DNA from 2 places in the Paenibacillus stellifer genome. Region 2 is predicted to be linked to the other one. Evidence: riboswitches for the same ligand, from Rfam matches in the RefSeq annotation. Region 2 holds a riboswitch; the other holds the start of a gene.

Region 1 (15,794 bases), 780 kb from region 2:
CTGGACGATCCGCAAAGGAACGAAGGCTCCCGGAGCCGCGGGTGTCATCCACTCCGATTTCGAGCGCGGCTTCATCCGTGCCGAGGTCGTCGCTTACGATGATCTGATCTCAGCCGGTTCGATGAACGGCGCCAAGGAACGCGGCCAGCTGCGTCTGGAAGGCAAGGACTACGTCGTACAGGACGGCGACATTATGCATTTCCGCTTCAACGTGTAATTTTTTGTCCCGGAGCTTCGGTTGGCAAGGATGCTTATGCTGGTTAACGTCCCGTTCAGAAATATCATTCATGCATGAGTTATAATGTCACCCGTCTCCGGGCTTAAACGCCGGGCCACTTCGCAGAGTAAGAGAAGCTGCGGGGTGGCTTTTTGCGTATCTGCGGCAGTTCGGTACTGGCAGGCGGCGATATGGCGGTAGCGGTGTGGCACTCTTGAGTATCTGCGGTGTTCTTGCATATCTTCGGCTGTGCGGTGATGTCGGGAGCAATCGGCGATTTGGCAATGCGATATGGCGATGATAAAAAAGGTGCGAGTCGGCGAAGAACGAGGGTGCTTTTGACCCCGGCATAACGCGAACTGCGGAGGAACGGCTCTGAAACGTGTGCTAGCACGACGATCTCCTCATCCATTCCTTACAGGCGACCTGCATGTAGCCAAATCGGCCGGTTCGTGATATAATATAAAGTCGTGAATCTGTATTATCTTTTAAAAATGATCTAAAGAGGTGAACTCCCTTGTTGGACCGATTGCAATCTCTGGCGGACCGCTATGAGAAACTCAGTGAACTGCTTTGCGATCCGGATGTTGCAAGCGATAGTAAGAAACTGAGGGACTATTCCAAAGAACAATCCGACTTGCAGCCCGCTTTTGAGGCTTATACCGAATATAAGAATGTCATGGAAGAACTGGATGCCGCCAAGCTGATGCAGGGCGAGAAGCTGGACGACGAAATGCGTGAGATGGTCAAGATGGAAATCGACGACCTGTCACGCCGTCAGATCGAGCTGGAGGAGAAGATCCGCATTCTGCTGCTGCCCAAGGATCCGAATGATGACAAGAACGTGATCGTGGAAATCCGCGGCGCCGCCGGCGGCGACGAAGCGGCTCTGTTCGCGTCCGATCTGTACCGGATGTACACCCGCTATGCGGATACGCAGGGCTGGCGCATTGAACTGATGGACGCCAATACGAACGACCTGGGCGGCTTCAAGGAAGTTATCTTCATGATCAACGGCCGGGGCGCTTACAGCAAAATGAAATACGAAAGCGGCGCACACCGCGTACAGCGCATTCCGACGACGGAATCCGGCGGCCGCATCCACACTTCGACTTCGACGGTGGCGGTTATGCCGGAAGCTGAGGAAGTCGACATCGAAATTCTCGACAAGGATATCCGTGTCGATACGTTCTGCTCCAGCGGTGCGGGCGGACAGTCCGTCAACACGACGAAATCCGCCGTGCGCGTGACGCATATTCCGACCGGCATTGTGGCGACCTGCCAGGACGGCAAGTCGCAGAACTCGAACAAGGAGAAGGCGCTGCAAGTGCTGCGCGCCCGCATCTCCGACATGATGCGCCAGGAAGAGGAAGCCAAATACGCCGGAGAGCGCAAGAGCAAGGTCGGCACCGGCGACCGCAGCGAACGCATCCGGACGTACAATTTCCCGCAGAGCCGGGTAACAGACCATCGGATCGGTCTGACGCTGCACCGCCTCGACTCCGTCATGAACGGTGAAATCGAAGAGATTATTTCGGCGCTCTCCATCGCGGAACAGGCCGAGCTGCTGGAAAAAGGAGAATAATGCTTTGGAAATGAGCGCATATTTCATGCCGCCGGTGCAAAGCATCCGGGAAGCCTTTGCGAAGGCTTCTTCTTTTTTGGGCGAGGCCGGAGTCAGCGAGCCACAGCGCAGCGCCCAGCTTCTGCTGGAGCATGTGCTGGGCTTGTCCGGCGCGGCCTATTATATGGCGCTGGCCGACCCGTTCCCGCAGAATAAGCGGGAAGCATGGGAGCATGCCGTCAGCCGCCGCGCTTCGGGCGAGCCGGTGCAGTATATTACCGGGGAGCAGGAATTCTACGGCCGAAGCTTCGAGGTGACGCCGGATGTGCTGATCCCCCGGCCGGAGACCGAGCTGCTGGTGGAGGCGGTGCTGAAGTACGCCGCCGAGCTGTGGCCGGACGGGAAGCCGGGGATCGATGCCGGAGATCCCGGGGACAGCCGGAGCGAAGGCGAAGGGGCTTCCTCCGGGGCGGCAGGCGGCGGAAGAGACGGCGTACCCGGAAGTGAAGGCGGAGCGGAACTGGATACCGAGGGCGACCCGACGCAAGCTAGTTCAGGGTCGGGCCAGGCCGTCGCAGGCGATGCCACGCTGTCCGGGGCGGTAGTCCCGCCCGTACAGATCAGAACCGGCTCCAGCGACATGCCGGTCTCCCGGCCTGAGGAGGCCGGGGCCTCCCGCCGCTTGACCGCGGTAGACATCGGCGCGGGCAGCGGCGCCATTTCCGTCACGCTGGCCGCGGAAGCGCCGGCGTGGCGGGTGCTGGCCGGCGACATCTCGCCGGCGGCACTGGCTGTGGCCGGCCGCAACGCGGAGCGTCTCGGCGCGGCCGTAGAGCTGCGGCTCGGCGACCTGCTCGAGCCGTTCAAGGGCTTGGAGACGGATATTCTCGTCTCCAACCCGCCCTATATACCCGGCGGCGATATCGCCGGGCTCCAGCGGGAGGTGCGCGAGCATGAGCCGCTCACCGCGCTGGACGGCGGCGAGGACGGGCTCGATCCGTACCGCCGCATGATGGAGCAGCTTGCGCTGCTCGCGGCGCCGCCCCGGCTCGTCGGCTTCGAGCTCGGGCTCGGACAGGCGGAAGCGGTAGCCGGGCTGCTGAGAGAGGCCGGACACTGGGATGAGATCGTCACCGTCCCCGATCTGGCGGGCATTCCGCGCCATGTGCTGGGCATCGCCCGGTAAATGGACGCCGCCTGATTCTGGATTGGTATTTTTCCGCCCTATCTCTTACAATAAAGACAGCGGTTAGGATGATAACAGCCGCCGATTGAAAGCTAGTACAATAATAGGGAGGCAGGGCATTGCTCCAGAAGTTAAAAAAGGTTGACGGCGTCATTGTAATTGTTCTTCTGATGCTGATGGCGATCTGCATGCTCGCTATTTACAGTGTGACGCATGGCAGATCGACGGATGGGTTTCATCTCAAGATGCTCAAGTTTTATATTTTAGGGTTCATCGCTTTCTTTGGACTATTGCTGGTAGACTACCGTCTGCTGATTAAATATGCCACCTATATTTATATAGCCGGCATCGGGGTGCTGGTGCTGGTCAGCTTCGTCGGCGCAACGCAGAACGGAGCTAAGGGCTGGATCAAATTCGGAGGCTTCAGCCTGCAGCCTGCGGAAATGTTCAAACTGATGCTGATTCTATTTCTGGCGTCATTGCTCGTCCGAAAGAACAAGCAGAAGCTTAAGTTCTGGCGGGATGTCATTCCGCTCGGGCTGCTGACGCTGCTGCCGTTCGCTATCGTCATTTCACAGAATGACCTCGGCAACGCGCTCAGCTATGTCATTATATTGGCGGGGCTGCTGTGGATCGGCAATATCAAGTTCAGCCACGCTCTGATCACGGTCGTTCTCGTCGGAGGGGTCACGTTCGCCGGTATTTATAGCTATATTAATTATCATGACAAAGCGGTTGAGCTTCTGCAGAAGCTGCCGGGACGCGATCACCTGATCAGCCGGTTCGATCCATGGCTTGTTCCGGACCTGGCCTCCTCCGATGCAAGCTATCAGACGCGGAACGCCAAGCTCGGAATCGCCTCGGGCGGCATGAGCGGTGAGGGGTATTTGAAGGGCAGCACGGTTCAGAACAATCTTGTTCCTTACACGTATGCGGACTCAATCTTCGTGCAGATTGCGGAGGAATTCGGATTTATGGGTTCCGCCATCCTGCTGCTGCTATACTTCATTCTGATTCACCGGATGATTCTGATTGCCATTGAATGCAAGGACAGGGGCGGGCCGTTCATTATCGTCGGTATTGTGGCGATGCTGCTGTATCAGATTTTTGAAAATATCGGAGCCTTTATCGGGCTGATGCCGCTGACCGGGATTACCCTTCCTTTTATCAGCTATGGCGGAACGTCGCTGCTGATCAACATGGCCAGCATCGGCATCGCGATGAGCGTCAAGCTGCACGGCCAGGAAGTCGAGGAGGACCTCCCGTCGGCTACTTATACCGGCAAGCCGGCGAGTCAGCGTTAAGCTGGGCTTGGATCTTCGGCACCGGGTGATAATTCGGGTGTATTTGGAGAAGCCGCGGACTTCCTTGAGGAGACTGCGGCTTCTTTTTTTTGATAATCCGATAGATTCATAGGTTTGGAGAATCCCTTTCCCGGACATACTGGGAATCAGAAGGACGCGGAGGGGGAGAGGGAAATGAAGCACGATGAACGGCAGTCCGCAGATGCTCTGCGGAGACTGGTTAAGCATACTGCTATTATGATTAGTATTTTAATGATGATTATGATGTCTTGGGAAAGTCAAAAGACCGACGCCGCCGTAGGGGGCGGGCCAATTCCCGAGCAGTCGATACGCCTGCGCATTCTGGCCAACTCGGACAGCGCCGGGGACCAGCTGGTGAAGCGCCAGATCCGGGACCGGGTGGTAGAGGAGATGAACGGCTGGGTGGCGAAGCTGGAAAATCCGCAAAGCCTGGATCAGGCCAGAGCGGTCATCCGGGAGCATCTGCCGGAGCTTGAGAAGCTGGTGGGACAAGAACTCGACAAGCGGGGGCTTGCTTACGGGTATAAAGTGGAGCTGGGCGTCGTTCCATTTCCGACCAAGCTGTATGGCGGAACCGTCTACCCGGCGGGCGATTATGAGGCGCTGCGGATTACGCTGGGTGCCGGGGAGGGACAGAATTGGTGGTGCGTGCTGTTCCCGCCGCTCTGCTTCATAGATGCCGGATCGGGTGACGCGGCGGCCAAACCGGCGGGTGAATCGAAGGTGGTCCAGACTTCAGCGAAATCGGGCAAAGGTGAAAATGGCGCCGATAGCAAAGGTTCGGACTCGGCGGCAGGTACGCAAAACAGCGGGAGCGCCGTCACAAACGACTCGAACGGCTCGGGACAAAGCGGAAGCGAAGCTTCCGCCCAGCCAAAGGTTCGCTTCTTCGTCTGGGATTTCCTGAAGAGCGTCCTGGGATGGTTCCGGTCGCTGTTCGCTTAAAATCTATGGTTTTGCGTTAGGGTATGGTACTATTTTCATATTGGACAGGGCGGCTCCACAAGGTGGGGCCGCCTGCTGTTGAATCGAGATTCGAAATGAAGTGACCGGAGGCATGACAAGATGGAGACAAAGGTGTGGAAGCTGAACTCCGCCGACGATGAGGCGGAGCAGTGGCGCGCGAACGCTGCCGATCTCGCGGCGCTGGAGGAGGCTGCGGAGATGCTGAGGGAAGGGCGGACTGTCGCCTTCCCGACAGAGACGGTGTATGGGCTGGGAGCTGACGCCCGCCTTACGGAGGCGGTCGAGGCGATTTTCGAGGCGAAGGGCAGGCCGTCCGATAATCCCCTGATCGTTCACATCGCGGACCGGGCGCTGCTGGCCGAACTGGTTGCGGAGGTGCCGGAAGAAGCGCGGGCACTGATGGACGCCTATTGGCCGGGACCCTTGACCATTGTGCTGCCCGTTCGTCCTGGCGCCGTGTCGCCCCGCGTGACGGCGGGTCTTGATACGGTCGGCATCCGGATGCCCGACCATCCCGTGGCGCTGGCGCTGCTGAAGGCCGCCGGCTGCCCCGTCGCTGCGCCCAGCGCCAACCGCTCCGGCCGGCCGAGCCCGACGCTGGCCGCCCATGTGCTGGACGATCTCGCGGGGCGGATCGGCGGCGTGATCGACGGCGGCGCTTCCGGCGTCGGTCTGGAATCGACCGTCGTGCAGGTGCAGCAAGGCGGGAGGATTACCGTGCTGCGGCCGGGCGGCGTCACGGCGCAGCAGCTGTCGGCCGCGGCCGGGGGAGCGCCGGTCACTGGCGCCGACGCGGCGGCCGACTTCACGCCTCCGGATCAGGCGGAGGCGGGGGGCAATGGCCCGGCGCCGCGTGCGCCGGGCATGAAATACGCGCACTACGCGCCGCGGGGCACGCTTAGCGTCGTGACGGGTTCTTCGCCGGAGCGCGCGGCGAAGAGGGCGGCCGCGCTGCTCGCGGAAGCCCGGGCGCGCGGCGAAGTCACGGGACTGATGCTCTTTGAGGAGCATCGGTCCCTGTACCCGGACGGCGCGGCTTCCTGCGTCGTCTCGCTGGGGCCCTTGGCCTCGCCAGAGCAGGCCGCGCATTCCCTGTACGCTGCTCTCCGGGAATTTGATGAGGCCGGGGCCGGCTATATTTTGTCCGAGGCTTGCCCCGATACCGGCCTCGGCTCCGCCATTATGAACCGGCTGATGAAGGCCGCTGCCGGTCGGGTTATTGACGCGGACTGATCGTTGAGGCCGTCGCCAGTCGGCTCATTGACACGGACTGATCGCGTCGGCCGCTGCCGGACGGCTCATTGACGCGGACTGGACGCATCAGCCGCCGCCGGCTGCCACACGCCACCTCATTTTTTGATCGGGATGAAGGTGAATCCCCACTTGCCGTTTCCATGCGACATCCGCCGGGCCGCGCCTCTGTTTTGTCCAAACCCTGGAATGATTGTCCGCCCCCCCGCATATCGTGTCTTGTACAGATAACGGGAAGCATGGGAGGGTTCATCATGGGCGTGGCGGAGGTACAGACCGGTGCAGGCCAGATTCTTACGATTGCCATCATGGCCTTTGCGCTAGGGCTGGATGCTTTTTCGCTGGGTGTCGGAATCGGAATGAAGGGCATCCGCCTTTTGCATGTGCTGCAGATGAGTCTTATGGTCGCTTTTTTTCATGTCCTGATGCCTCTGCTTGGTCTGGTTACCGGAAGTTATGTGGGTCATCTGCTGGGAAGAGTGTCCGGAGTCGCTGCAGGCGGGCTGCTCGTCGCGCTGGGCGTGCATATGGTCATCAACTCTTTCCGCACGGCTGATAATACGGAGATGAGAGGCTTTGATCACCGCACGCTATGGGGTATGCTGCTGATTTCGTTGAGCGTCAGCATCGATTCGTTCTCGGTCGGCGTGTCGCTCGGCGTCTTTGTGAGCCATGTGCTGCTGACGGTGCTGGCTTTTGGAGCCTGCGGCGGCATGATGTCGATCTCCGGACTGCTGCTCGGCAGACGCGTCGGCCGGGGGATGGGTGAATATGGGGAGGCGATTGGCGGAGCCATTCTGCTGGGGTTTGGCTTGCTGTTCATCTTCTGATACAATAGCGGCAAACGATAAATCCCATGGAGGTGATCTGCATGCTTCATATTTTGTTCATCTGCACAGGCAATACCTGCCGCAGTCCGATGGCCGAGGGACTTCTGCGCAAGCTGGCGGCCGAGCGGGGAGTCAAACTGGAGGTGCGGTCCGCCGGGGTGTCCGCAATCGCCGGGACGTCGATGTCCAGACACGCGGCGGGCATACTGCGGGATGAAGGCATCACGGACAACATTACATCCTCCCAGCTGTCGGCCGATCTGCTGAACTGGGCGGATCTGGTGCTGACGCTCACCCAGAGCCACAAGCGGCATGTACTGCACTATTATCCTTCTGCCGTTACGAAGACCCATACTCTTAAAGAGTATGTTCAGGATGAAGACGCGGTGCGGCGCGATCTGGAAGAGCTGGACAGCCTCTATGCCGGTACGGAGCTTGCGGCCTCGCTGGGGCAAGAGCCTAAGGCGGCTGATCTGGAGCGGATTATCGAAATCCGCCAGCGCATTCCGAGCACGGATATCATGGACCCCTTCGGCGGAAGCCGGGAGGACTATGAATACGCCGCTGCCGAAATTCGCTCTTCGCTGCACAGACTGCTGGATAAGCTGGAAGCTCTTCGCTTACAATAATAAAAGCGGGATGTTCCCGCCGGAGGTATAGCCGGAAGCAGGCAGTTGCAGTAGTATGGCAGGGTTTCGCTCGGAAATAATTTGAGCATGACCAGCTGCGCGTTCAACAGGGATTTCCGATTTTTCGGTAACGCCCAGCGTCTGGAAGATGCTCTAGGCATTTATCCTTAATGTCAGGTATTTACCCCCAAACGGTTGATTTTCGCCTAATGATGATTTAAGATATAGACAAAACTAACGGTCCGGGTGTAACTGGCGACAAATGTGGATCAACCACGATGGAGCACCTGGATAAACGGCCGGTCGCCTGGGCGAAAGAGCAAATCCGCAGCTGCCTGCGGACTGCTCTTTTTTGTTTGAATAAGGCGCTTTTTTATTGAAGGATGCGTCTTCCGGATTCTCTGTTGACGGTGGGTGTCGCGTTTGGCTTGCCGGTTTTGGCATTCTGGACTTTAAGGAGGTACCACGGTGAAAGATAACGGAACAGGCGCGGAGCAATCCCTTGCCGATCAGACTTTCCTCGTGCTTAAGGAGCTGGCTGAGGCAGGAAAGGTCGGGCAGGGAAAAGTGCTCGTTATTGGAGGCAGCACCAGCGAAGTAGCGGGTGCACGCATCGGAACGAGCGGCGCGCTGGAGGTGGCCGAACAGCTGCTGGCCGGTGTCCGGAAGGCGGCTGAAGAGTTTGGATTCACCCCCGTCTATCAGTGCTGCGAGCATCTCAACCGGGCGATTGTCATGGAGCGCGCGGTGCTCGAACGTTATGGCCTAAGCGAGGTGTCAGCGGTGCCGATTCCCGGAGCAGGAGGCTCGCTGGGGGCCGCGGCCTATAACTCGATGGACGATCCGGTGTTGGCCGAAAGTGTACAAGCCCATGCCGGAATCGACATCGGAGAAACACTGATTGGCATGCACCTCCGCCGTGTGGCGGTGCCATTCCGTCCTTCGCTGCGCTACATCGGAGAGGCCCGAGTCAATGCGGCTTATACCCGGCCGCCGCTGATCGGCGGCGAGCGGGCGGTCTATGCGAAGAAGGAGACAAGCGGTTCTCGGTTATGTGATTAATTTCTACTATAATTAGGGAGGAATCAAGTAAAATGGAACAACTGCGCAAGAGCGACCCTGAAGTGCTAAAGGCAATGGGACTGGAACTGAAACGCCAGAAGGCGAATATCGAGCTGATCGCTTCGGAGAATATCGTCAGTGAAGCCGTTATGGAAGCTATGGGCTCCGTCCTCACGAATAAATATGCCGAAGGCTATCCTGGCAAGCGCTACTACGGCGGCTGTGAGGATGTTGACATCGTTGAGAATCTTGCCCGTGACCGTGCGAAGCAGCTGTTCGGAGCAGACCACGTCAATGTGCAGCCGCATTCCGGAGCGCAGGCGAATATGGCCGTGTATCTGGCCGCCCTCAATCCTGGCGATACTGTGCTCGGCATGAACCTGGCCCACGGCGGCCATCTGACGCACGGCAGCCCGGTTAACGCTTCCGGCCTCCTGTACAATTTCGTCGCTTACGGCGTACAAGAAGATACCTTCCTGATTGACTATGACGAAGTGCGCAAGGCTGCCTTCAAGCATCGTCCGAGACTGATTGTTGCGGGAGCGAGCGCTTATCCGCGTACGATCGACTTCGAAGCGCTGGCTTCCATAGCAAATGATATCGGCGCGCTTTTCATGGTGGATATGGCGCATATCGCCGGCCTCGTTGCCGCAGGCGCTCATCCGAGCCCTGTGCCGCATGCGCATTTTGTAACGACGACAACCCATAAGACGCTTCGCGGACCGCGCGGCGGCATGATCATGTGCAAGCAGCCATGGGCCGCAGCCATCGACAAGGCTGTATTCCCGGGCTCCCAGGGCGGACCGCTGATGCATGTCATCGCAGCCAAGGCTGTCTCATTCGGTGAAGCGCTGCAACCATCCTTCAAGACATATGCGGAAAATGTAGTGAAGAACGCCAAGGTGCTGGCCGAGACGCTGTCCGGCGAAGGCATCAACATTGTGTCGGGCGGCACCGACAACCATATGATGCTCGTGGATACGCGCAACCTGAACATTACGGGCAAAGACGCCGAGAAGGTACTCGACTCCATCGGTATTACCGTCAACAAGAATGCCATTCCGTTTGATCCGACGAGCCCGTTCGTCACGAGCGGTATCCGTATCGGTACACCTGCTGTAACTTCCCGCGGCATGGACGAGCAAGCTATGACCGAAATCGGCAGCATCATCGCTTTGGTTCTGAAGAATCCGAAGGATGAAGCGTCGCTGAAAGACGCTGCCGTTCGGGTCGCTTCCCTGACGGAACGCTTTCCGATTTATCCGGAGCTTCAGTACTAAGAAGAATCGCGGCGAGCGGCTGTTCGCTGTAAGGCCCCCATATGTCCGCTTTCGGTCATATGGGGGCCTTTTTAGCATGTTTATGCACAGAATCGGATGTAACAGAATGTTCACAAAAAAGAGGTACCTGTCACGCTGGAAAGCGTATGAAAAGGTATCGAATGTTCATGCATTTTTCAAGAAAAGGCGTGAAAATATTGTGAAAAGTATGCAATAAATGAAAACGGGGAAGACAAAACATGAATGAACTTCCGGGAATGGAAGGAACCCCTCATAATCCGGAGCAAAGTCCAGTACGTCCGGGACTTCGGGACTGGTCTCGCCTCCATTTCTGCACGTTTGTTCTTAGTGAAAAGCGCTCACGGTGATGATATAATAGACAGGATTTAGCCGTGAAGGAAGAGATTCGTCTGCGGTCTGGACAAGACTTACAACTCGGAGGGACAATGAATGGGAAAACTGGTAATATGCGATCATCCTTTGATCCAGCACAAATTGACTTTCATACGCGATGAGCGGACCAATACGAAGGAATTTCGAGAGCATGTAGACGAAGTGGCTACTTTGATGGCGTACGAGATTACGCGGGATATCCCTTTGGAGACGATTACCGTTCAGACCCCGGTTGCCGAAACGGAGAGCAAGGTCATTTCCGGCAGAATGCTGGGGCTCATTCCGATTCTTCGGGCGGGACTCGGCATGCTGGAAGGCGTCCTGAAGCTGCTGCCTGCGGCGAAGGTTGGTCATGTCGGCCTGTTCCGCGACCCGGAGACCCTGCAGCCCGTAGAGTACTATATCAAGCTGCCTACGGATGTGCAGGAGCGTGAACTGATTGTCATTGATCCGATGCTGGCTACCGGAGGCTCCGCTATCGCAGCCATCACGTCCCTGAAGAACCGGGGCTGTACCCAGATTAAAATGATGAATCTGATCGCCGCTCCGGAGGGCGTCGCCGCCGTTCAGGAGGCTCACCCCGATGTCGATATTTACGTTGCGGCGCTTGACTCGCACCTCAATGACCACGGATATATCGTACCGGGGCTTGGTGATGCCGGCGACCGGCTGTACGGAACCAAATAATTCGAAGACAGAAGGCAACGCAGAAGAAAGGACAGGGGATATGTCAAAGATTAAGGTAATGACGATATTCGGGGTAAGACCCGAGGCGATCAAGATGGCGCCGCTTGTTCTTGAGCTTCAGAAGCATTCCGAGCATATCGAGTCGATTGTATGCGTAACGGCGCAGCACCGCGAACTATTGGACCAGGTGCTCGAAGTGTTCAAGATTGTGCCGGACTATGATCTGGATGTCATGAAGAACCGCCAGACACTGAATGAAATCAGTATCCGCGTGCTCGAAGGACTGGAACCGGTTCTGCGAGAGGCGAAGCCTGACCTGGTTCTGGTTCACGGTGATACGCTGACCACCTTCCTCGCCAGCTACGCTTCCTTCCTGCAGCAAATCCAGGTTGGACATGTTGAAGCCGGACTCCGGACATGGAACAAGCTGTCCCCGTATCCGGAGGAGATGAACCGTCAATTGACCGGTGTTCTGGCCGATCTGCACTTTGCTCCGACCGACTGGTCAGCAGGCAATTTGAGACATGAAAACAAAAAAGAATCAAGTGTTTATATCACAGGCAATACCGTGACCGATGTGTTTCAATATACCGTACAGCCGGGCTACCGGCATCCTGTACTGGATTGGGCACAAGGAAAAAGGCTAATTTTGATGACGGCGCACCGCAGGGAATCCCAAGGCGAACCGCACCGTCATATTTTCCGTGCCGTGAAACGCATTGCTGATGAGTTCGAAGATGTGGCCATCTGTTATCCCGTACATCCGAGTCCGGCCGTGAAGGAACCGGCATACGAGATATTGGGCAATCATCCCCGAATCAAGCTGATCGATCCGCTGGATGTCGTGGACTTGCATAATTTCTATCCGCATACTCACCTGATTTTGACTGATTCCGGCGGTTTGCAGGAAGAAGCTCCCTCATTCGGAGTTCCTGTTCTCGTGCTGCGCGATACCACGGAGCGCCCGGAAGGCATCGAGGCCGGAACGTTGGAACTGGTTGGTACGGACGAGGAGAAGGTGTATCAACGGACACATGCGTTGTTGACTGATCAGGACCTCTATCAGTCAATGAGCCGGGCCGCCAACCCGTACGGAGATGGCCGAGCATCGGGACGAATTGTCGATGCGATTCTGCATCACTTCGGAGTTAATCAAGAGCGTCCGGAGCAATTTCACAGAATGTTCACAGATACTAAAAAAGTGTCAGAAGCCAATCTGTAAAAAGGTTTTCAAAAAGCGTACAGTAAAACTGTCCGGTTTATCTGGATTTGTAACGTTTTGCTGTGATTATTTTCATAGTTACAACTGTGTTTGACCCGGTTTTGGCTACGTTGACAAACTCTTGTAACATTCAGTAAAATGAATTGGAATTCCAAGGGTGGGATACTATGAAACAGCCGGAACAACCTAATAATGGAGACCGAAACACGGGAAGATCTCTACAGGCAATGGGACTTGTGACAGCGATTGGTGTCGATCTTGCCGGCTGTACGCTGGGCGGCTATTACCTTGGGAACTGGCTTGGAGACAAGTGGGGCAATCCCGGACTCTGGATTGGCGCAGGCGTTCTCTTCGGCATGTTGTCGGGAGCGTTGAGCATTGTTTCCATAATCAAAAAGGTGATGAGGGACAACAATGAATGACACTTCCAAGCTGAACAAGTTAATGTTTATGACAATCATGGGGATCATTGCCGTCTGCTTCATTATTGCGGAGATCATGCCCCATAGGCGCACGGTCTTTCACGGGATCGTTCTCGGTGCTTCTGTTAGTTGTCTCAATGTGTTGTACATGGCTTACAAGGTTCGGAAAATTACAAACGCCGCCGCCGGAGGAAGCAAGAAAGGGGCGACCCTCGGATTCGGCGTCAGAGTAGCTACCTCCATTCTCGCGATTGTGCTTGCACTGGAATACCCTCACTATTTCAATGAACTCGCCGTTTGTGCGAGTCTGGTGGCGGGACAGTTCATGCTCTTTATCGTAGGATTTATTATGGTGTTAAATGAGGATTGAACCTTGCTGCTGAGAAAGGGGTGAGAAACATGATACATGAATCACCGATCATTGAACTGGGCGGGCTTAGATTCGACCTGTCCATCATCTTGATGCTAGTTGTAACCTGCACTATCGTATTTGTTATCGCCCGTCTGGCAACGCGCAATCTGTCTGTTGAGAATCCGGGCAAAATGCAGAACTTTATGGAATGGGTCGTCGAATTCGTTCAAGGCCTGATTTCAAGCACTATGGATTTGAAAAAGGGCAAGCCATTTCTTTCACTGGGAATGACGCTCATCATGTTTATTTTTGTCGGCAATATGCTCGGACTTCCCTTCGGGATCGTGACCGAGTATACGGATGCCAGCAAGGCCCATATTTTTGGCCATGAAATCGTGTCCGTAACCGAGAAGATTCATGATGAACAAGTGGCTAACCCTGGAGAAGAGGTTGAAGTCGGAGTCGCCTGGTGGAAATCACCGACGGCTGACGCGTCCGTATCCATGGGATTGGCGGGAATGATCTTCGTACTCGTTCATTTCTTGGGCATAACGCGCAACACGAAGGGCTATTTCAAGCATTACCTACAGCCTTTCGCCTTCTTCTTGCCCATCAATCTGATCGAGCAGTTCTCTAAGCTGCTGACGCACGGCATGCGTCTATTCGGCAATATCTTTGCCGGCGAGGTACTGATATCAGTCCTTATTACGCTGGGGTCAAGCAGTATTGTTGGAGCAGTTGCTTCAGTACCGCTATTGATGATCTGGCAGGGCTTCAGTATATTTGTCGGTTCGATCCAGGCGTTCGTCTTCACCATTCTGACGTTCGTGTACATTTCGCAAGCGATTGATACGCATGAAGAGCACTAATTCCGGACGGAAACGCTTCGGCGTCCGTCTTGAAATAAACACCAACATTACACATCTCTAAGGAGGATTTATCAAATGGGAGTTATGGCATACATCGCGGCTGCAATCGCGGTAGGTTTGGGCGCTCTTGGCGCCGGTATCGGTAACGGTCTGATCGTAAGTAAAACGGTAGAAGGTATCGCCCGTCAGCCTGAAGCTAAGTCCACGCTGCAGACAACAATGTTTATCGGTGTAGGTCTGGTCGAAGCCCTGCCGATTATCGGTGTCGTTCTTGCCTTCATTTTCTACGCAAACGCTGGAGCATAATCCAAATTCCAAAGACATGGCGGGGAAGGCCACGGCCCTCCGCGCTTTCTTTTTGGCTCAAGATCTGTCCACTGGGTGGATAATGAAGTTACCGGAAAGGAGTGACCCACGTGCATTTTTCATTCACATCTCTCGTCCTGGCGCTGATCGCTTTCCTGATCTTGTATTTCCTGCTCAACAAGTATGCTTTCGGACCTTTGTTCTCCGTCATGGAGAAACGCCGCGAGCTTGTCCTGCAGCAGATTAACGAAGCTTCGCAGACTCGGGAGCAGGCGGTCGCTTATGTAGAAGAGCAGAAGCAGGCGCTCCAGGATGCGCGCAAGGAAGCTTACGACATCATCGAGCAATCCAGACAGACGAGTACGAAGCAAACCGAACAGCTCCTCGAGCAGGCCAAGTCGGAAGCGGCCCGCATCAAGGAAGAAGCTGTACGCGATATTCAGAACGAGAAGAACAAAGCCGTCGAGGCGCTGCGCAGCGAGCTCGGTTCGGCTTCCGTCAAAATCGCATCCAAGCTGCTTGAGAAGGAAGTCAGCTCGGACGCCGCGCAGGAGGAACTCGTTGATCAATACCTCAAAGAGGTTGGGGGCAGATCATGAGTCAGGATGCGGTAGTTGCCAAGAGATACGCGAAGGCTTTGTTCGAGGTAGCCTTGGAGGAGAACAAGACGCTGGAAGTGGAAGAGGAGCTGAAGGCTCTCGTATCCGCGCTGGCATCCGATTCCGACCTCGGCCGGTTCATCAGCACCCCGAAAATCTCCGGGGAAGACAAGCTGGCCGTGCTCAAGAAGGCGCTGGAAGGCAAACTGTCGAGTGTTGTGATCAATACGCTTGAGCTCCTGGTGGAGCGCGGCAGAATGAGCATCCTGGCCGAACTTCTGGACAGCTATATCAAGATCGAAGGCGAGAGCCTTGGCCTCGCCGACGCTACCGTGTACTCCACATTTGAACTGGACGAACGGGAGCTTAACGCTGTTGCCGAAGAGTTCGGCGCCTTGTCCGGCCGCAAGATCCGTGCAACGAATGTTATCGACAAGAGCCTGCTCGGGGGGCTTAAGGTTGTTATCGGCGACACGCTGTATGACGGCAGCCTCTCCGGCAAGCTGGAACGTCTGGAAAAATCCTTTAACGATAAGCACAGAAGATAGGGGTGAGCGTACTTGAGCATCAGACCTGAAGAAATCAGCACTTTGATTAAAAGTCAGATCGAGCAGTATAAATCCGATATAGAAGT
Region 2 (15,794 bases):
TTAGAGGATTAAGGAAGTCGGCATTCCATGCATCGGTATAGATTGTTTCTAGACACGGTATGATTCAATGGTGAACGAGTTGGATCCATTTCGCCTTGCGCGGTCAATAACTTCTATAGAATCCTCGATTATTTTTTTCGAATATTTGTGCTATTTTTGAACTGTCCGACTAGACCTCCGATATAGCATCCCATTTGTTTCGGACAGCCGATCGTGGCAAAATCAAAACTTTTCATAGCGTTGATGATACTTTGAGCGGTTTGGTTGGTCACGTCTTTGCTCGCTTTGGCAAATATAATAAATTCATCACCATGCGCACGGCCAATGGTTGCATGATTTATATACTTTTTAACGTTGGATTCAATCATTTTATAACAAGCGACAATAACGTTATCTCCTGCTTCGAAGCCGTAATCGTCATTAACTTGTTTGAAGTGGCTGATGTCAAACCGAAAAACCGGGATCTGTTCATTAAGTGCTGAGGTAATCTCGATGCGTTCAAAATCATAATCCAATTCAAAAGATGGGATTGCTCTGATGTATAGGATCGATAGCCTGTCCAGGGATCAATTGCCGCGGGCTTAAGCAACCCAATCTCATCGTAGTGTCGGAGCATCTTTGTAGTAACACAATTCAATTCTGCGAACTCTCCAATTTTCAAACGAAGACACCCTTTCGCAAGTTATTCCGGCCGGAATTTCTTTCGTAAAGCATAAACCTTACCACAGCAGGAAAGTCAATACTCCCGAATAGAGAACCGAAAAATTCCCGTTATTGTTTAAAGGTGGATAAAATAATGAATCTTATCTGTGAATCGCAAGTCGTTGACGATTACTTGACCATGACAGCAGAGGTCGATTATGATCACCTCCTGATTGCTGAATTGACTTCCAAATTGGCAGCATCATCACAAGATCAAGTGGATTTTATTAAACAGTCGTATGAATATGTCAGAGATCAGATTGACCATTCTTGGGATATCCAGAGTTCTAGAATTACTTGTTCCGCATCGGAAACATTGATTCATAATGAAGGCATTTGTTATGCAAAAGCGAACCTTTTGTGTGCAATGTTGCGAAGAGCAGGCATACCATCTGGATTCTGTTATCAACGACTTACGATCGGGGACACTCCAGATACGGGATATTGTATTCACGCATTAAACGCTGTTTATATACAGGAATTGAGAACGTGGATCCGTTTGGATGCACGAGGCAATAAACCTGGAATCCACGCAGAGTTTTCATTGAATGAAGAAAGACTTGCCTTTCCGATCCGAAAAGATTATGACGAGGCTGACTATTTGACCATATATAAGTCTCCGAATGTTAAGACCATCGAAGCGTTAAAAACCAACTCTAACTGCATAAATATGTATCTTCATGGTCTACCCGACCAGTTGTGAAGATTAAGCTATCGGGAACGATTCACCATTTGAAGTAAATAACTTCGAAATTCTTCAACATATGATTTAGGCTCTACGATTTCTAGATTTGTACCGAAACTTGCTAAGAATTGAAATCCAATACTGTTTTGAGGAACACAGATTGTTGCCAAGAAAAGTTCAGAGCTATAGGATTCAATACTTTTTCGACCGTACCTTTCAATGAATTGATCTTTGATGCCAGGTGAAATCAACGCCTTGACAGCGACTAGCTCCGGTTGATAACTTGCTTCCTGCTCTTGCTTCAACAGATCATCTCTAGGGCTAAACTTTTGTTCATTCATATTAAGATGATCGATCCGGGATAGTTTAAACGTTCTATATCCCATGCGCTCTAAACAGAATCCCTTCAGATACCAACTCGTTTCGCTAAAATGAAGCTGATAGGGCTCGACCGTTCTTTTCGTCGCAGTGCCATTTTTATCTGAGCATTTTGCATTAATCTAAGCCCTTGTTACACAAAGCAATTTTGAGCATAAAAAAGGACTTCACCCCAACTTGGAGAAGTTTTCAAGTGACCAAACGAGAAAACCCAAGGGAGTGAAGTCACTATGTATATTCTCCAAGAAAGTCTATTTTCCTTTGAAGAGCTTCAAAAAATCGAATCGAAAGAGCGATTGCCCATCTTTTTCAGCGCTTTGGACCTGCGACCTTACGCAAGAGAATTGAGAAATCCCTCACCCCGAGGAGCAGACGGACACTGTCGTCAAGGCATTCTTCGCGCGCTACTCGCAGCTCCTTTAGAGAATATCGATACGTTCACCGGCCTAGCGCGCAGACTAAAGTTTGACCTCCGTTTCCGTTACCAATGTGGGCTTCGACTGGATATCCCCGCTCCTTCGATTTCTACATTAAGTCGAGTCTTTGCCGAGTTGACTGGCAAAGGCCTTGCCAAGCAGTTGTTTGAGGATCTTGTGACTCAGTGCCAAGAAGCTGGAATCATCGACGGAACTCATGTCGCTATCGACAGCGCCGCTATTCACGCTTACGAGAAAAAGGAACCCAAGCGAAAAAGTGAACTCACCGGCAATGCCAACTGGGGTGCCAAGTTTGACACCTTTGGCAACAAAGTCAAGTGGTTTGGCTATAAGTTGCATCTGGCCGTCGATGCCAAAAGTGAACTTCCCATGGCGCTCAAGGTGACCTCTGCCCATGTGAACGACGGAGACGAAGGGCCTGCACTCATGACGACTGTCGCTGCGAAATCTAAAGTGAAATTCTTCATGCTGGATGCGGGCTACGACCAAATAAAAAACTACGAGGCCGCCCGGAACGTCAAGGCGCAAGCCATTATTCCGCTGAATCCACGGAATGAAAAGGAACCGCCAGCGGGGATTACCCGCAAAGGCACGCCCTGTTGTTCGATGGGATTTCCCATGACGTATTGGGGACAGGAAAAGGTGCATTTAAAATTCCGTTGTCCACATGCGACAGGTCAAGTGGATTGTCCTTTGGGCATGGCCGCTTGTTCGTCCTCCAATTATGGAATGGTGGTTAAAATCAACAGTCAAACGGATCTCCGGCGTTATGCGCTACCGCATCGGGAAAGCCGAGGCTGGAAGGAACTTTACAATAAACGAACCAGTGTAGAACGCTGCAATTCTCGAATGAAGACCTATTTAACTGCAGACCAGCTTCACGTCTGGGGGATTCAAAAAGTGACAACTCACCAATATTTAAATGCGATTGTGTTACTTGCCTCTGCGCTTGCCATTGCGAAGCAACGAGTACAGAACGCCGCTTAAAAACTTCCGATTCATTGAAATTCTGTCCGTCTGTCTATTTTTCACTCCACTCTCACAACACTGAGATTTCGTTGTAACCTAACTTTGACTTTAAATCAAAATATGAATTATGCAAAATGCTCATCTAAATAATCAAATGAAATTCAGACCGACCCTCCCAATCATAAAAAGACAGTTGAATTGAACCTTTAGGAGTCAATGGGCTAACCATGGCTTCTATTTTTTTGATCGTTATTTCAACTTCTTCGCTAATCAGGATTTGTTCCAATCCGCCGAGCGCAGTCAATATATTCTCCAAGTCGGAGCTGCTTAACAGACGTTTATCAACCTTGTATTCATCCATAATGCCGTAGCCGCCATGAACTCCATTGACCGAATAGATCGGGATGTTGGATAAACTCAAGGTTTCCATATCGCGAAGAATTGTTCTTTTGGAAACGTTAAATAATTGCGCGAATTCATTTTCTAACAAGAAGGAGGGTATGCCTTATGTCAGCTATTGCCTATTTAAACTTTGATGGAATTGCAGAACAAGTGATTGAATTTTACTCGGAGGCTTTAAACGCAATTGAAGTAAAAAAAGTGAAATTCGGGGATATCCCGCAAAATCCAGACTACCCAATGCCGGAAAATGAGTTGAATATGATCATGGAGTCTTCCATAGAATTCGCAGGCGGGAAAATCATGATGTCGGACATTTTGCCTTCAATGAAGGCGGTAACAGGTGAGCTGGTCAAAGGGAATAACCTGCTTTGGAATGCTGGTTGATAAATTTTCAATTAACTGGAAATTCAATAGCGATGCAGATCAGTTTCTCGATAATGTAATATCCAACAAACAGTAACTCATTCTAAAAATGGTCTTGCAAGTGAAGGCCATCGAATGTATGGTCAATGGAACGATTATGGCCGTTTCCTGCTTGATTTTTCGAGATTTTGGGACTACTATAAGTAAATATTTGGTATGTGTGACTGGCGTAAACGTGGACAAACCACGGGGGAGCACATATTATTATCCGCCGTACGCCTGGGCAAAGTATCTGATTATTATCAGGTACTTTTATTTATTTACGGAGCCATTCCTGTAATGAATTAATCTGAGGTTTGAATGAAAAAAGCGCCTTCTGTATACTGGGAAACGTTCCGACCAAAGAACAATTTCAGCATAGGAGGCACTCTATCATGAAGTATAAACAATCGAAGAAACAGAATCAACGAATCACCCGAATTTCCGAAAATACCCTCGTGGTCGGCGCAGATATCGCCAAAGATACCCATGTGGCTCGCGCCATAGACTTTCGAGGGATCGAACTGGGTAAGGATTGTGTGTTCTCTAATACCCGTGCCGGACTCGAGCAACTGGTTCAGTGGATGAAGGAGCTTCAGCAGGAGCATGCCAAGAGTGACGTCCTCTTCGGTATTGAGCCCACCGGACACTACTGGTTTACGCTGGCGGAATATTTAGGGCGGCAGGGCATTCCTTTGGTCATTGTGAATCCGCATCACGTACACAAAAGCAAAGAACTGGAAGACAATTCACCCACGAAAAATGACTATAAAGATGCCAAGGTCATTGCCGATTTGGTGCGAAACGGGAAGTACAGCGAGCCCAAACTGCCAACGAGCGTTTACGCCGACCTGCGGATTCTCATGAATCTTCGGGAGAAGATCATGGTGAACTTCGGGCAGGTGCAAAGACGGGTGCAGAACTGGCTGGACCGCTTTTTTCCGGAGTACACGCAGGTCTTCAAAGACTGGGAAGGCAAGGCATCACGCATTACGCTTAGCGAGTTTCCAACGCCAGGAGAAATCGTAGAGATGGGCACAGAGGCCATTGTCCAGCGGTGGAAAAAAGACGTAAAACGAGCCGTAGGGGCGAAACGAGCGCTGCACCTCATGGAAACGGCGAGGCGTTCCATCGGGCTTACGGAAGGACTTCCCGGAGCGAAAGTGGAGATCAAGACGCTTCTGGAGCAGTATGAGATGTTCGCCAGACAACTCGAAGAGATTCTGGCCGAGGTGGAACGTCTCCTTGCTCAAATTCCGGGAACGAAAGAGATGCTTACCGTTCCGGGCGTAGCCGTAGTTACGTTGGCAGGGTTTCTCGCCGAAGTCGGGGATCTGAGCGGTTACGAGCATGGACAGCAGATTATTCGGCTCGCCGGACTAAACCTCAAGGAGAACAGTTCGGGAAAGAAAAAGGGCAAATCCAGTATTACTAAACGTGGACGCGCACGCCTAAGGGCGCTGCTGTTCCGGGCGGTGATGCCCATGGTGGCAAAGAACGCCGAGTTTAAGGCACTGCACCAGTATTTCACCAAGCGAAGTCAAAATCCGCTCAAGAAAAAGCAATCCCTTGTAGCCTTGTGTGGGAAGCTCATTCGCGTGCTTCATACGCTCGGAACCAAGCAGGTTCCGTACAACGCAAACGACGTGTTAGGGCCGGTGCGTCAGGCTCAGTTACAGATGGCAGCTTAAGCCAAACCGAATTCATGTTTACCGCCGGACCGGAATGAGCCAAGACAACGGAAGCACGGAGCAGCCGTAGGAATTATTCCATAAGGGCAACGACCCTGTAAAGGAGCAAGAAACGGCGTCCACCTTTTGAGAGGCAGAACGAAGGAATGTAAGGGCTAAGACCCAGCGTGACATGGGAGGGTAAGCCGTCAAAAGAAGGTGTGGATATCCAAGGTGCGATCAGAGGAATTATCTAAGGGTTGGAAATAATCCCCCGACCTCTATTCCCGCCACCGGCTCCTCCAGAAAATAATGTCATCCTTACATGACTTCTCCATCTCTCGATCTGTCAATGAGTGAAAATCCGAGAAAGAGTGAGTAAACAAGAGATTTTATTAATTTATAGTGGGAGGGATATAGATGAGCGTAATTAGTTTAAGGTATGGAATGAACCCCCACCAACAGCACGCACAACTTTACACCAATGGGAGCTTGCCAATCCAAATTTTGAACGGTGAAGCCAGCTACATTAACTTTCTGGATGCCTTAAATGCTTTCCAGCTTGTTCGAGAGCTTAGACGAAGTATCGGCCAACCGTCGGCAGCTTCGTTCAAGCATGTCAGCCCGGCCGGTGCTGCTGTCTATTCCCCGTTGAGCGACTCGCTTGTCAAATCTTATTTTGTGGAGGATATGAAACTGTCCCCTTTGGCTATTGCTTACGCAAGAGCAAGAGGGGGGGATCGAATGTCATCATTTGGCGACTGTGCGGCATTCAGTGATCGGGTTGATGTGACCGTGGCCCATTTACTCAAAAAAGAGGTCTCGGATCTCATTATCGCGCCAGGATATGACGAGGATGCATTGGAGCTTCTCAAAAAGAAAAAGAACGGAAAGTACCTTATACTGGAAATGGATGCGGATTATATACCCGAAAAGATTGAAAGAAGGTCCGTATTCGGCATCACAATGGAGCAAGAGCGAAACGATGCGGAGATTTCGGGGGCGGTCCTGCAGAACATTGTAACAACAGAGCAAGTCATCCCAGACAACGCGAAGAGGGATCTCCTTATTGCTCTTATTACGCTCAAATACACGCAGTCCAACTCCGTTTGTTTTGCGTCAGGCGGTCAGACGATCGGGATTGGCGCAGGGCAGCAGTCACGAATTCATTGTACGCGGCTTGCAGCAGGAAAGGCAGACAATTGGTGGCTCAGACAGCACCCAATCGTAAGTCGAATGGATTTCCGGGCAGGGATATCGCGTACCGAAATGAATAATGCAATAGACGGATGGACGAATGAAGATTTTACATCAGCCGAAGAGATGCAGTGGCGGCATTATTTTAATGCGGTACCTGAACGGTTGACTAAATCCGAGAAACAGAAGTGGCTTGCCGGCTTAAAAGAAGTGTCCTATGCTTCCGATGCTTTTCTCCCTTTCCGCGATAATATCGATCGATCCGCCCAAAGCGGCGTTAAATATGTGGTTCAAACTGGCAGTTCTTTGCGTGATAAACAAGTCATTGAGGCTGCGAACGAATATGGCATGGTAATGGCCTGTTCGGGTATCCGATTGTTCCATCATTAAATTTGCGTGAGGAGTGACAGAAATGGCGCGCGTTCTATATTTATTAATGGCGGATCAGAGGGACATATCAATCCAACGATTGGAGTTGTGCAGGAGCTTGTGTCGCGTGGGGAAGAGGTCGTGTACTTTTGCATAGAAGCGTTCCGGGAGCGTATGGAGAAGACGGGAGCTTCGGTACGGACTTTTGATGGTCAAAAGTTTATCCAGGCTTTTATATCAGGCGGACGGAATTATTTGCTCCAAAGAGTCAGCGGTCTTCTGCTTACGGCAGATATCGTTATCCCCAGTGTTCTTGAACAAATCCAGGGAGAGCATTTTGATTATATCATCCATGATTCCATGTTCGGCTGTGGACGTATGCTTGCCCAAATTCTGAAGCTTCCTGCGATCAGCTCTTGCACTTCTTTTGCCCAGACCGAAGAATCATTCGACACCATAATGGCGCAATCTCTCACAGATGCCCCTGCCGAAATCATGAAACCAATTAACGATAAATTTCAAACCCTGACGGTCATCATCAAGGAAAAATACGGTGCGGAGATTCACTCTCCTTACGAAGTATTTTGTAATCCTGCACCGCTTACCATCGTCTATACAACAAGGGAGTTACAACCTTCCGGCGAAGCTTTTGACACGACTTATAAATTTGTAGGTCCATCCATCACTGCACGGTTAACGCAAGCACACTTCGACTTTACTGCAATCAAGGGAACCCACCCAATTTACATCTCGCTAGGCACAGTCTTTAACCAGGCGAGTGATTTCTACAAGCTCTGTTTCGAAGCATTTGGGAACTCGGAGCATACGATTGTCATGGCTATCGGGGACAGAGTCCGAATTTCTGATTTGGGAAAAATACCTGGGAACTTCATCGTAGACCAATACGTTCCTCAGACGGATGTACTGCAATATGCCAAATTGTTTATAACACATGGCGGAATGAATAGTACCCATGAAGGTCTTTATTACGGGGTTCCGTTAATTGTAATCCCGCAAAGCGCGGATCAGCCGATTATTGCGGAGCAAGTGGCCAAAGCCGGAGCAGGCCTTAAATTGCAAATGCAAGGCTTGACTGTAGAAGAGCTGCGTGATGCTGTGGATCATGTGTTAAGCCGCCCATCTTTCAAGGAAGCTGTAACCAATATAGGGAAATCCCTTCGGGAAGCAGGCGGGTATCATCAAGCTGTTGAGGAGATTTTTGAATTTATGAGTCGTTAGGGACTCCGCACAATCAACTTTAACAGGGCAACTCCATTTTGAACAAACAAAATGGAGTTTTTATATACCTAAAGCCGTATTGGCTGCTGCTCCAGAACATACTTTTTCACTGACTGAACCACGAACCTTATTGTTTAAAATGCACCAGATGTTCGAGCGGCTCGCGTTCCGACACATGCCGGTTATAAGGATGATCTTCCTCCGCGTAACCGAGCAGGATGCCGGTGCGGATTAGGAGATGCTCGGGAATATCCAGCTCTGCACGCAGCAGCTTCGGATAAGCGACAGAGCTGAAGGCAGGCACAGACTGAATGCCGTGCTGCTCCGCCGACAGCATGAGATAGCCCCCGAAGGTGCCCAGATCCATGATTGACCATTCTGTCAGTGTACGGTCCTGGCACAGAATGGCCAACGCCGGAGCATTGAAGAACTGGAAATTATTCCGCCAGTTGGCTGCTCTCGCTTCCTGATCCTCGCGGGCAATGCCGACGTTCTCGAACAGACGGATGCTGTTGCGGCGGCTGCGGTCCTGCAAGTCCTCCGGCCATGTCTGCGGCATAGGGACCTCCGGGGCGTAGGGTTCAGACCGGTCATGTGTTTCCAGATAGGACTTACGAAGCCGCTCCAGAGCAGCACCGGTCACTACGTACACCTCCCATGGCTGGGTATTGGACCAGGATGGAGAACGAAGCGCATCTTCGAGCAGTTCGCGAAGCAACTTGTCGGGAATGGGGCGATTAGGGTCAAAGCGGCGTTGATTTAGGGTATGGGAGGAGTGTAATCTTTACCTAACGTTCTAGCAAGTACGCACATTTATGTTGTATAGGAACCATTTTGTGCCTAATGGAAAGGGGAGCAGTATCATGACATTCGCAGAGGTGGACAATCAGCCATATTCCGGATGCCCCGTCAGCGTCACGCTGGAGGTCATTGGCGGTAAATGGAAGGGGGTAATCCTGTATCATTTGCTGTCCGGGACCAAAAGATATAATGAACTCCGCCGGCTGCAGCCGGAGGTCACTCAGCGCATGCTTACGCTGCAGCTCCGCGAACTGGAGGAGTACGGCATCGTTCACCGTGAGATATATAGACAGATCCCGCCGCGTGTCGATTATTCCTTGACCGAATTCGGCCAATCGCTCGGGCCAATCATTATTGCGATGAAGGAATGGGGAGAGCGCAATAAGCAGGCAATCTACAGCGTCAAGGCGAAATGCAGCGAACCGGAGAAGCCGGGCGGCTCCGCACCTGCGGGTGAAGCGTAATGTTGGACTATAGGAGCAGGGTAGGTCACTCTCTATGGAAAACAAAGTGTAAACAAGCCTATGCGAGCTTTTTTGTTGTGCAACACAATGATTGGGTTTGAATGGTAGATTCAATTATTAGAATAGGGCGTTATCCCATTTGTATATAGGTTGTGCACTAACTTGAAAAATTCTTCTGACGATAAATCCTTTTGTCGCTGGAGCCAAAGACGAAATAAAGAAAGAGAGGTTGACAGGTGAAACTCAATTAAGTATGGCGTTAAGGAATAGTTGTGCGTAAAATTGATGAAAAGGATAAGGTGTAGAAAACCTCGCCAAATTATTTAAAACAGCAAAACTCCCCTACAAAATTAATAAGGATATGAAAGCGTATCTGATCACACATTCAGTATCGGACATTGCCATGCTTGGCGTTTTGCATTCTGACGATAAGATTAAGTCAAAATGACATTGATATGGGAGTATAAGCCTCCGACTCTCGAATCGAATGACACATCAACGGGATTTAAACTTCGACTTTTCTAATCTGCTCTGTTCACGCATAGCCTGCATCTGTCTGGCATGTCTTGCTTCACGGCGGCTTTCTCTCGCTTTGAGTTGGCCGAGCATAATGAGCAGCCCCAGGGTGCCGAGCACATAAGAAACGATATGATTTACTTCATTCCACAGGTTTGCAGCAGTCAGGAACAATACCGCTCCAATGATTGTGGCAACAATCCGTCCTGTATTCTTATTTTGCGTATCTATTAATTTTTTCTCAAAGGAGCTCGATAACTTTACCCGCAAATTTCCGCTATCCATTTTATCGACTACAGAAATAAACTTCTTTGTCGTAGGAATGATTCCTTTTAGAAGATTCTTGCCTTCATTGACAACGGTGGAAACAGCACTTCCTCGCAGATCGCCACGCATAACCTCTTCGACGTAAGGCTTAGCGGTCCCAATCAAATCAAGCTCAGGGTCCAGTCCTAGACAAAGTCCATAAACTGTTATCATTGCTTTTCCCAAAAATGTGGTGTTTGCAGGTAACTGAAAGGGCTGAGAATAGAGGAAATGGCGTAACTCTTCTGAATTGTCACCTGACGTCACAAAACTCAAGTCAAACGTATCACCGTTAAGTTGTTCGAATAATAACGTAAGATTCCTTGAAAACACCTCTAAGTCTACATTCCGTCTTAAAAATCTTAAACGATTAAGGGCATCAATTGCGCCGTGAGCATCCTTTAAATACACAGCCATTACAAGTGCTATCATCTGCGCCTTCATATCATCTGCAATTCGTCCGACCATCCCAAAATCGATTAATGCTATTGTGCCGTCAGGCTGCACGAGGACATTTCCCGGGTGCGGGTCTGCATGAAAGAAACCTTCCACCAGAATCTGCTCTATAAATATTTCCATCAATGACTTCGCTAATTTAGTCCGATCAACACCCCAAGCATCAAGCTTAGCAAAATCGTTGATTTTTGCACCTTCTAAAAACTCCATGGTTAAAACTTTTGAAGTTGTATAGGACCAATGAATGCCTGGAACAACGATATCATCCCGATGGATCAACTGCATCTGAAAGTCTTCGGCATTTCGTCCCTCTTTTTGATAATCGAGCTCTGCCATAACGGTTTCGTAGAACTCATCATACACGGCATCGAGGTCCATGAAGTCTGCAATCTTCGTCTGGCGTTTCAATAATCGAATAGCAACTTGTATGGATTTCCAATCAATGGCGATAATATCCTCGACTCCAGGACGCATCACTTTCACTGCGACTTCTTCACCTGTTCGCAAGGTCGCCCGATGTACCTGTCCTAAGGAAGCCGCAGCGATAGGAGTCGGACTAAACTCAGCAAAAATCTCGTCAATGGTTGCGCTGAGCTCACTCTCCAGCCTATGTTTGATCTCGGTAAAATCCACTGACGCTACAGAATCCTGCAGCTTGGACAATTCATCAATGACTTCCTTCGGCAAAATATCCACTTGCGCACTCACATGCTGACCCAGCTTGATAATTAATCCGCCCATATCCATTGCAGTCTTCGTAAAATAAGCTGCCTGTTTTCGATATAATGCTTTTGTTCTGGCTTCCAAGCGCCGTCTCGGAATAAAGTGCTTTTGCCTGCCCAGCCACCAGAAATCCCAAGCAAACTTAAAAATCATTCGCATAGTTCTTCTGAATCTGACATCCTTCATCAATTGAAAGAATTCACTCATCCTTGCTGCATCCTTAATCTCTCCTTATGATGTACAATCTGCACAATAGTATGTTATTTCATACTAATCATATTTTCAAGGAAGCTCATTTTTCATGCATAGGAATCAGCAGGATATCATATCGGAACTCCGAATTGTTAACGTATAAAGTGCACATAAGGAGAGGAACCTATGGCCGAGAATAAACTACTAAGAATGGACAATGTCGGCATCGTTGTAGAATCCCTGAATGACGCAATTTCTTTCTTTGAGGAGATTGGTTTGAAGCTCGAAGGGCGGGCCATTGTTGAAGGTGAATGGGCTGGTCGCGTAACCGGACTGGGTTCTCAGAACGTAGAGATTGCTATGATGGTTACCCCGGATGGCCACAGCCGGCTTGAACTTTCGCGATTTGTTAACCCGCCTACGATATCAGATCACCGGACTGCTCCTGTGAACGCTCTCGGTTATCTGCGTGTGATGTTCACTGTTGAAGACATTGATGAAATGGTATCCAGACTCACTAAGCACGGTGCTCAGCTCGTCGGCGAAGTGGTTCAGTACGAGGACTCGTACCGGCTCTGCTACATTCGTGGAACCGAAGGACTGTTAATCGGTTTAGCGGAACAACTCGGAAATAAATAAGTAAAGCATGTGTTAGGGTCTTCATCGTTATTCGCTTCGTAATATCGCTACCATAATCCTGCGGCATAGCAATCACCTATCAAATCGTATAGTTAAATACTTCATTAACACCAGTGTACCGGACAAATGCGAGGGATATAATAGCGATATAACAAGGGGGGGAACACAATGCCTATTAAACGCTTTCATATTCAATAAATTTGCTGCCGCAGGCGGGGAAATTGGGTCTGGCGTTACAAGATACCTGGCATCAAACCATCCCGAACTGTTATTTGGAATCCACCTAACCGATGTGTGTCTCAAATATTATCAGCTCCCGAAAGGGGAATCTGCTGGAGGAGATCACCCACAACGACCACATCTTATTTGTCTGCCTGTTTGAAAAGGCTAAGGGGAAAATGCTTGTAGAAAATAATTATCGGTACCGAGAGGGAGTTCCAATTACCGAATATTATTATAATTGCGGCAAAACCCTGGGGAGACTGCACCAAATATCGAAAGGGTATACGCCTGTCCATCGCCGATTTAGCTTTTTTGACAAATACAATGCCGAATATATTGATAAACTGATACCGTGTTCCTTGCCTTTGCTTAAGGAGAAAGATGGTAGAACTCCTTGATACCTTACAAGGATTGGATATGAGCCTGGAGACTTTTGGTATGATCCATTTCGATTACAATGATGGGAATTATTCGATAGATTTTGATACCGGACAAATAACTGTATATGATTTCGATAACTCATGTTTCGGTTGGTATATGTTTGACTTGGCCAGTATCTGGGGAAACGGCGTGGGCTGGATACAATTTGAACCAGACGCTAGTAAACGCAGAAAGTTCATGGATGATTATTTTGAGATAGTCCTCGCGGGATACAGATCCGAGACCAATCTCGAAGACTCGATGCTGGATAAGTTGCCGTTATTTATCCAAGTCAATCTTATGGAAAATATATTAGGCAGATTCGAGGATATGGGCAACAATTGGGAAGAGTCTGAGTGTAACGAGGAGCTGTCGTATCTTATAAAATGTCTGGAAGAAGATATCTTGTACATGGGATTTTTCCATGAGATTTACTCTAGTGAAGAGCCGTTTGGCGGCTAAGATCGCCAATTTTAGAGAACAAATTCATTCGGAGCGGTTTCTGTCTCTAGATTACTGAATGAAAACAGCGGCAGCCCTGGACACCCCGCCCTGGTCTGTCGCTGTTTGATTTTTTCCAGGAACGACATGCCTACAGGGGGACTTCGATCTGTCTCTGTTCTTTAAAATACACCCAGGAGGTGAAGCCGATTTCCTTAAGCCTTGCGGCAACCTGCTCAAGCTCATCCCCGACGCGGGAAGGCTTGTGCGCATCCGAGCCGAAGGTAACCGGCACGCCGTACCGCAGCGCCCGCTCCAAAATATCGTCGGACGGATACCATCCGCCGCTGAGCTTCGTTTTGCCGGATGTGTTGATTTCGATGGCGACACCGGAGTCGCCGATGATCTTCAGGCATTCGTCCAGCGGACCGGGGGCGGGGATGTCGGAGAAGCCGGGATAGTTGCCCTTCATCGCGTCGATATGGCCCAGAATCTGGAACATGCCGCTGCGGGCGGACTCCCCGATCAGGCGGTAGTATTCGGTCTTGACGGCGATTTGTTCCTTGGCCCCGAGATGCTTCCAACGGTTCTTGTTGAAAATGCTGACCCCGCCCGTGCTGTGCACCGACCCGATAATATAATCGAACGGATAGGAGTTCAATACCTGGCGGTAGGCTTCCACATGCTCGGGGAAAAAGTCGGATTCAATGCCAAGCAGAACGTCGATAACCCCGTCATATTCCTTCTTCAGCGACAAGACCTCTTCCACATAATTCGCGAATTCCGATTTCGCCATGGCAATATGGGGAAAAGCACGGTCTTCCGGATGTCCGAAGTACGGCGTGTGATCCGAAATGCCTATGACTTTAAGTCCGTTTTGGATGCCGGCTTCAATATAATCCCGGATGTTTCCATCAGCGTGGCCGCAGCGGAAATGATGGGTGTGCAGGTCAAATTTCATATTTATGCATCTCCTTTTGGCCAGAATGGGTTGACTGTCAGCACGTTATTCCGAACCGATAAAATGTGTCTCCGGCATTCCCTTCAAGTCGCTCAGGAACTGCCGCATCGCCGAGCCTACATATTTGCCCGATTTGGTTATGACTCCAACGGGATGCGTTACTTCAAGCTCCATGATCGGGATGATCTTGAGCGTTCCGGCGCGGACTTCCTCAGCCACCGACTGCTTGGAGATGATACCTGCCCCCAGATCAAGCTCCACCATCCGCTTGACCTCCTCGCTGCTCGTCAGCTCCATGATCACATGGCTCTGGATGCCGTGTTTTGCAAAGACCTCCTCGGCGAACATGCGGCCCACGGTGTCGGGAGAGAGCAGAATAAGCGGCGTCTGGCCGAGCACTTCGACTCTGGCCATGCCGGGCTGCGCCGCCAGCGGATGTCTCGGAGAGACGACAAGCTCGAAGGTGTCGTAATACAGAACCGAGGTTGTCATTCCCGGGCTGTCGCCGATCAGATACCCGATGCCTACGTCGACAAGGCCGTTCTCGACATGCTGATAGATCTGCGTGGAGGACATGGACTGAATCGATGTCTTGATAAGAGGAAATTGGTCCTGGAAATAGGAAAGAATGCGCGGCAGAATCTGTATGGCGATGGATGTTGTCGTACCGAGTATAATATGCCCCTGTGGTGTTTCGTCCAGATCGGCGAGCCTGTGCTTGAGGTCATCGACAATGTTAACGATTTGCTCCGCATGCGCAAGGAACACCTTGCCTTTATCCGTCAGCGTAACCGGCTGGTTTCGATCGACCAGTTGGGTCTTGAACTCTTCCTCAAGGCTTTTGATCTGCGCGGAGACCGCAGGCTGGGTCAGATTCAGCAGCTCTCCCGCCTTGCGGAAGCTCATCGTCTTTGAAATCATGATTAGCGTCTCCAGTTGGCTGATGTTCATGCGGATGCCCCCTTTTGCCAACCTGTGTTGACCTGTATTTATGTATATATCTTACGCCATATGTCGGCATTTGATTAAATTATAGGAGATTACGAAGATCAGGGCAATGACACCGCTCACCCCGCAAATTAATTATGACCAGAGGCCTTAATTTTTGGTGAATTTTGCCGATAAATGAGATATAATATGGTTTATTGGACATGGGACTTTGGTAACATGGAATCAAACCGGAAAAGGGGGACACAGCACTAG

The links. Region 2 has a riboswitch for ZMP and ZTP ahead of PSTEL_RS20775 (IS110 family RNA-guided transposase). Riboswitches for the same ligand answer to the same signal wherever they lie in the genome.
Region 1: it holds a riboswitch for ZMP and ZTP, as region 2 does, so the genes downstream of both, PSTEL_RS24320 (TIGR01440 family protein) here and PSTEL_RS20775 (IS110 family RNA-guided transposase) in region 2, are expected to answer to the same signal.

What each region holds. Positions count from the first base shown of each region.
Region 1 is NZ_CP009286.1:5,296,593-5,312,386, reverse strand. It holds gene ychF (redox-regulated ATPase YchF) at 1-217, shown strand, start outside; gene PSTEL_RS27785 (hypothetical protein) at 321-629, opposite strand; gene prfA (peptide chain release factor 1) at 735-1,802, shown strand; gene PSTEL_RS24350 (N5-glutamine methyltransferase family protein) at 1,807-2,967, shown strand; gene PSTEL_RS24345 (FtsW/RodA/SpoVE family cell cycle protein) at 3,087-4,271, shown strand; gene spoIIR (stage II sporulation protein R) at 4,446-5,237, shown strand; gene PSTEL_RS24335 (L-threonylcarbamoyladenylate synthase) at 5,358-6,491, shown strand; gene PSTEL_RS24330 (manganese efflux pump MntP) at 6,764-7,339, shown strand; gene PSTEL_RS24325 (low molecular weight protein arginine phosphatase) at 7,381-7,968, shown strand; ZMP/ZTP riboswitch at 8,207-8,288, shown strand; gene PSTEL_RS24320 (TIGR01440 family protein) at 8,437-9,030, shown strand; gene PSTEL_RS24315 (serine hydroxymethyltransferase) at 9,063-10,310, shown strand; gene upp (uracil phosphoribosyltransferase) at 10,761-11,390, shown strand; gene wecB (non-hydrolyzing UDP-N-acetylglucosamine 2-epimerase) at 11,431-12,612, shown strand; gene PSTEL_RS24300 (AtpZ/AtpI family protein) at 12,840-13,034, shown strand; gene PSTEL_RS24295 (ATP synthase subunit I) at 13,027-13,404, shown strand; gene atpB (F0F1 ATP synthase subunit A) at 13,434-14,255, shown strand; gene atpE (F0F1 ATP synthase subunit C) at 14,331-14,561, shown strand; gene atpF (F0F1 ATP synthase subunit B) at 14,672-15,160, shown strand; gene PSTEL_RS24275 (F0F1 ATP synthase subunit delta) at 15,157-15,708, shown strand; gene atpA (F0F1 ATP synthase subunit alpha) at 15,721-15,794, shown strand, end outside.
Region 2 is NZ_CP009286.1:4,513,774-4,529,567, reverse strand. It holds gene PSTEL_RS20805 (MBL fold metallo-hydrolase) at 1-12, shown strand, start outside; gene PSTEL_RS20800 (GGDEF domain-containing protein) at 129-548, opposite strand; partial or broken gene PSTEL_RS28745 (MerR family DNA-binding transcriptional regulator) at 554-661, opposite strand; gene PSTEL_RS20795 (transglutaminase-like domain-containing protein) at 797-1,405, shown strand; partial or broken gene PSTEL_RS27225 (WYL domain-containing protein) at 1,414-1,869, opposite strand; gene PSTEL_RS20790 (transposase) at 1,996-3,189, shown strand; partial or broken gene PSTEL_RS20785 (helix-turn-helix transcriptional regulator) at 3,332-3,649, opposite strand; partial or broken gene PSTEL_RS20780 (VOC family protein) at 3,679-4,033, shown strand; ZMP/ZTP riboswitch at 4,147-4,228, shown strand; gene PSTEL_RS20775 (IS110 family RNA-guided transposase) at 4,371-5,666, shown strand; gene PSTEL_RS20770 (phosphoribosylaminoimidazolecarboxamide formyltransferase) at 6,066-7,232, shown strand; gene PSTEL_RS20765 (macrolide family glycosyltransferase) at 7,239-8,450, shown strand; partial or broken gene PSTEL_RS20760 (nitroreductase) at 8,578-9,192, opposite strand; gene PSTEL_RS20755 (winged helix-turn-helix transcriptional regulator) at 9,314-9,715, shown strand; gene PSTEL_RS20750 (ABC1 kinase family protein) at 10,211-11,923, opposite strand; gene PSTEL_RS20745 (VOC family protein) at 12,095-12,547, shown strand; gene PSTEL_RS28595 (phosphotransferase) at 13,151-13,651, shown strand; gene PSTEL_RS20735 (histidinol-phosphatase) at 13,782-14,591, opposite strand; gene PSTEL_RS20730 (LysR family transcriptional regulator) at 14,637-15,542, opposite strand.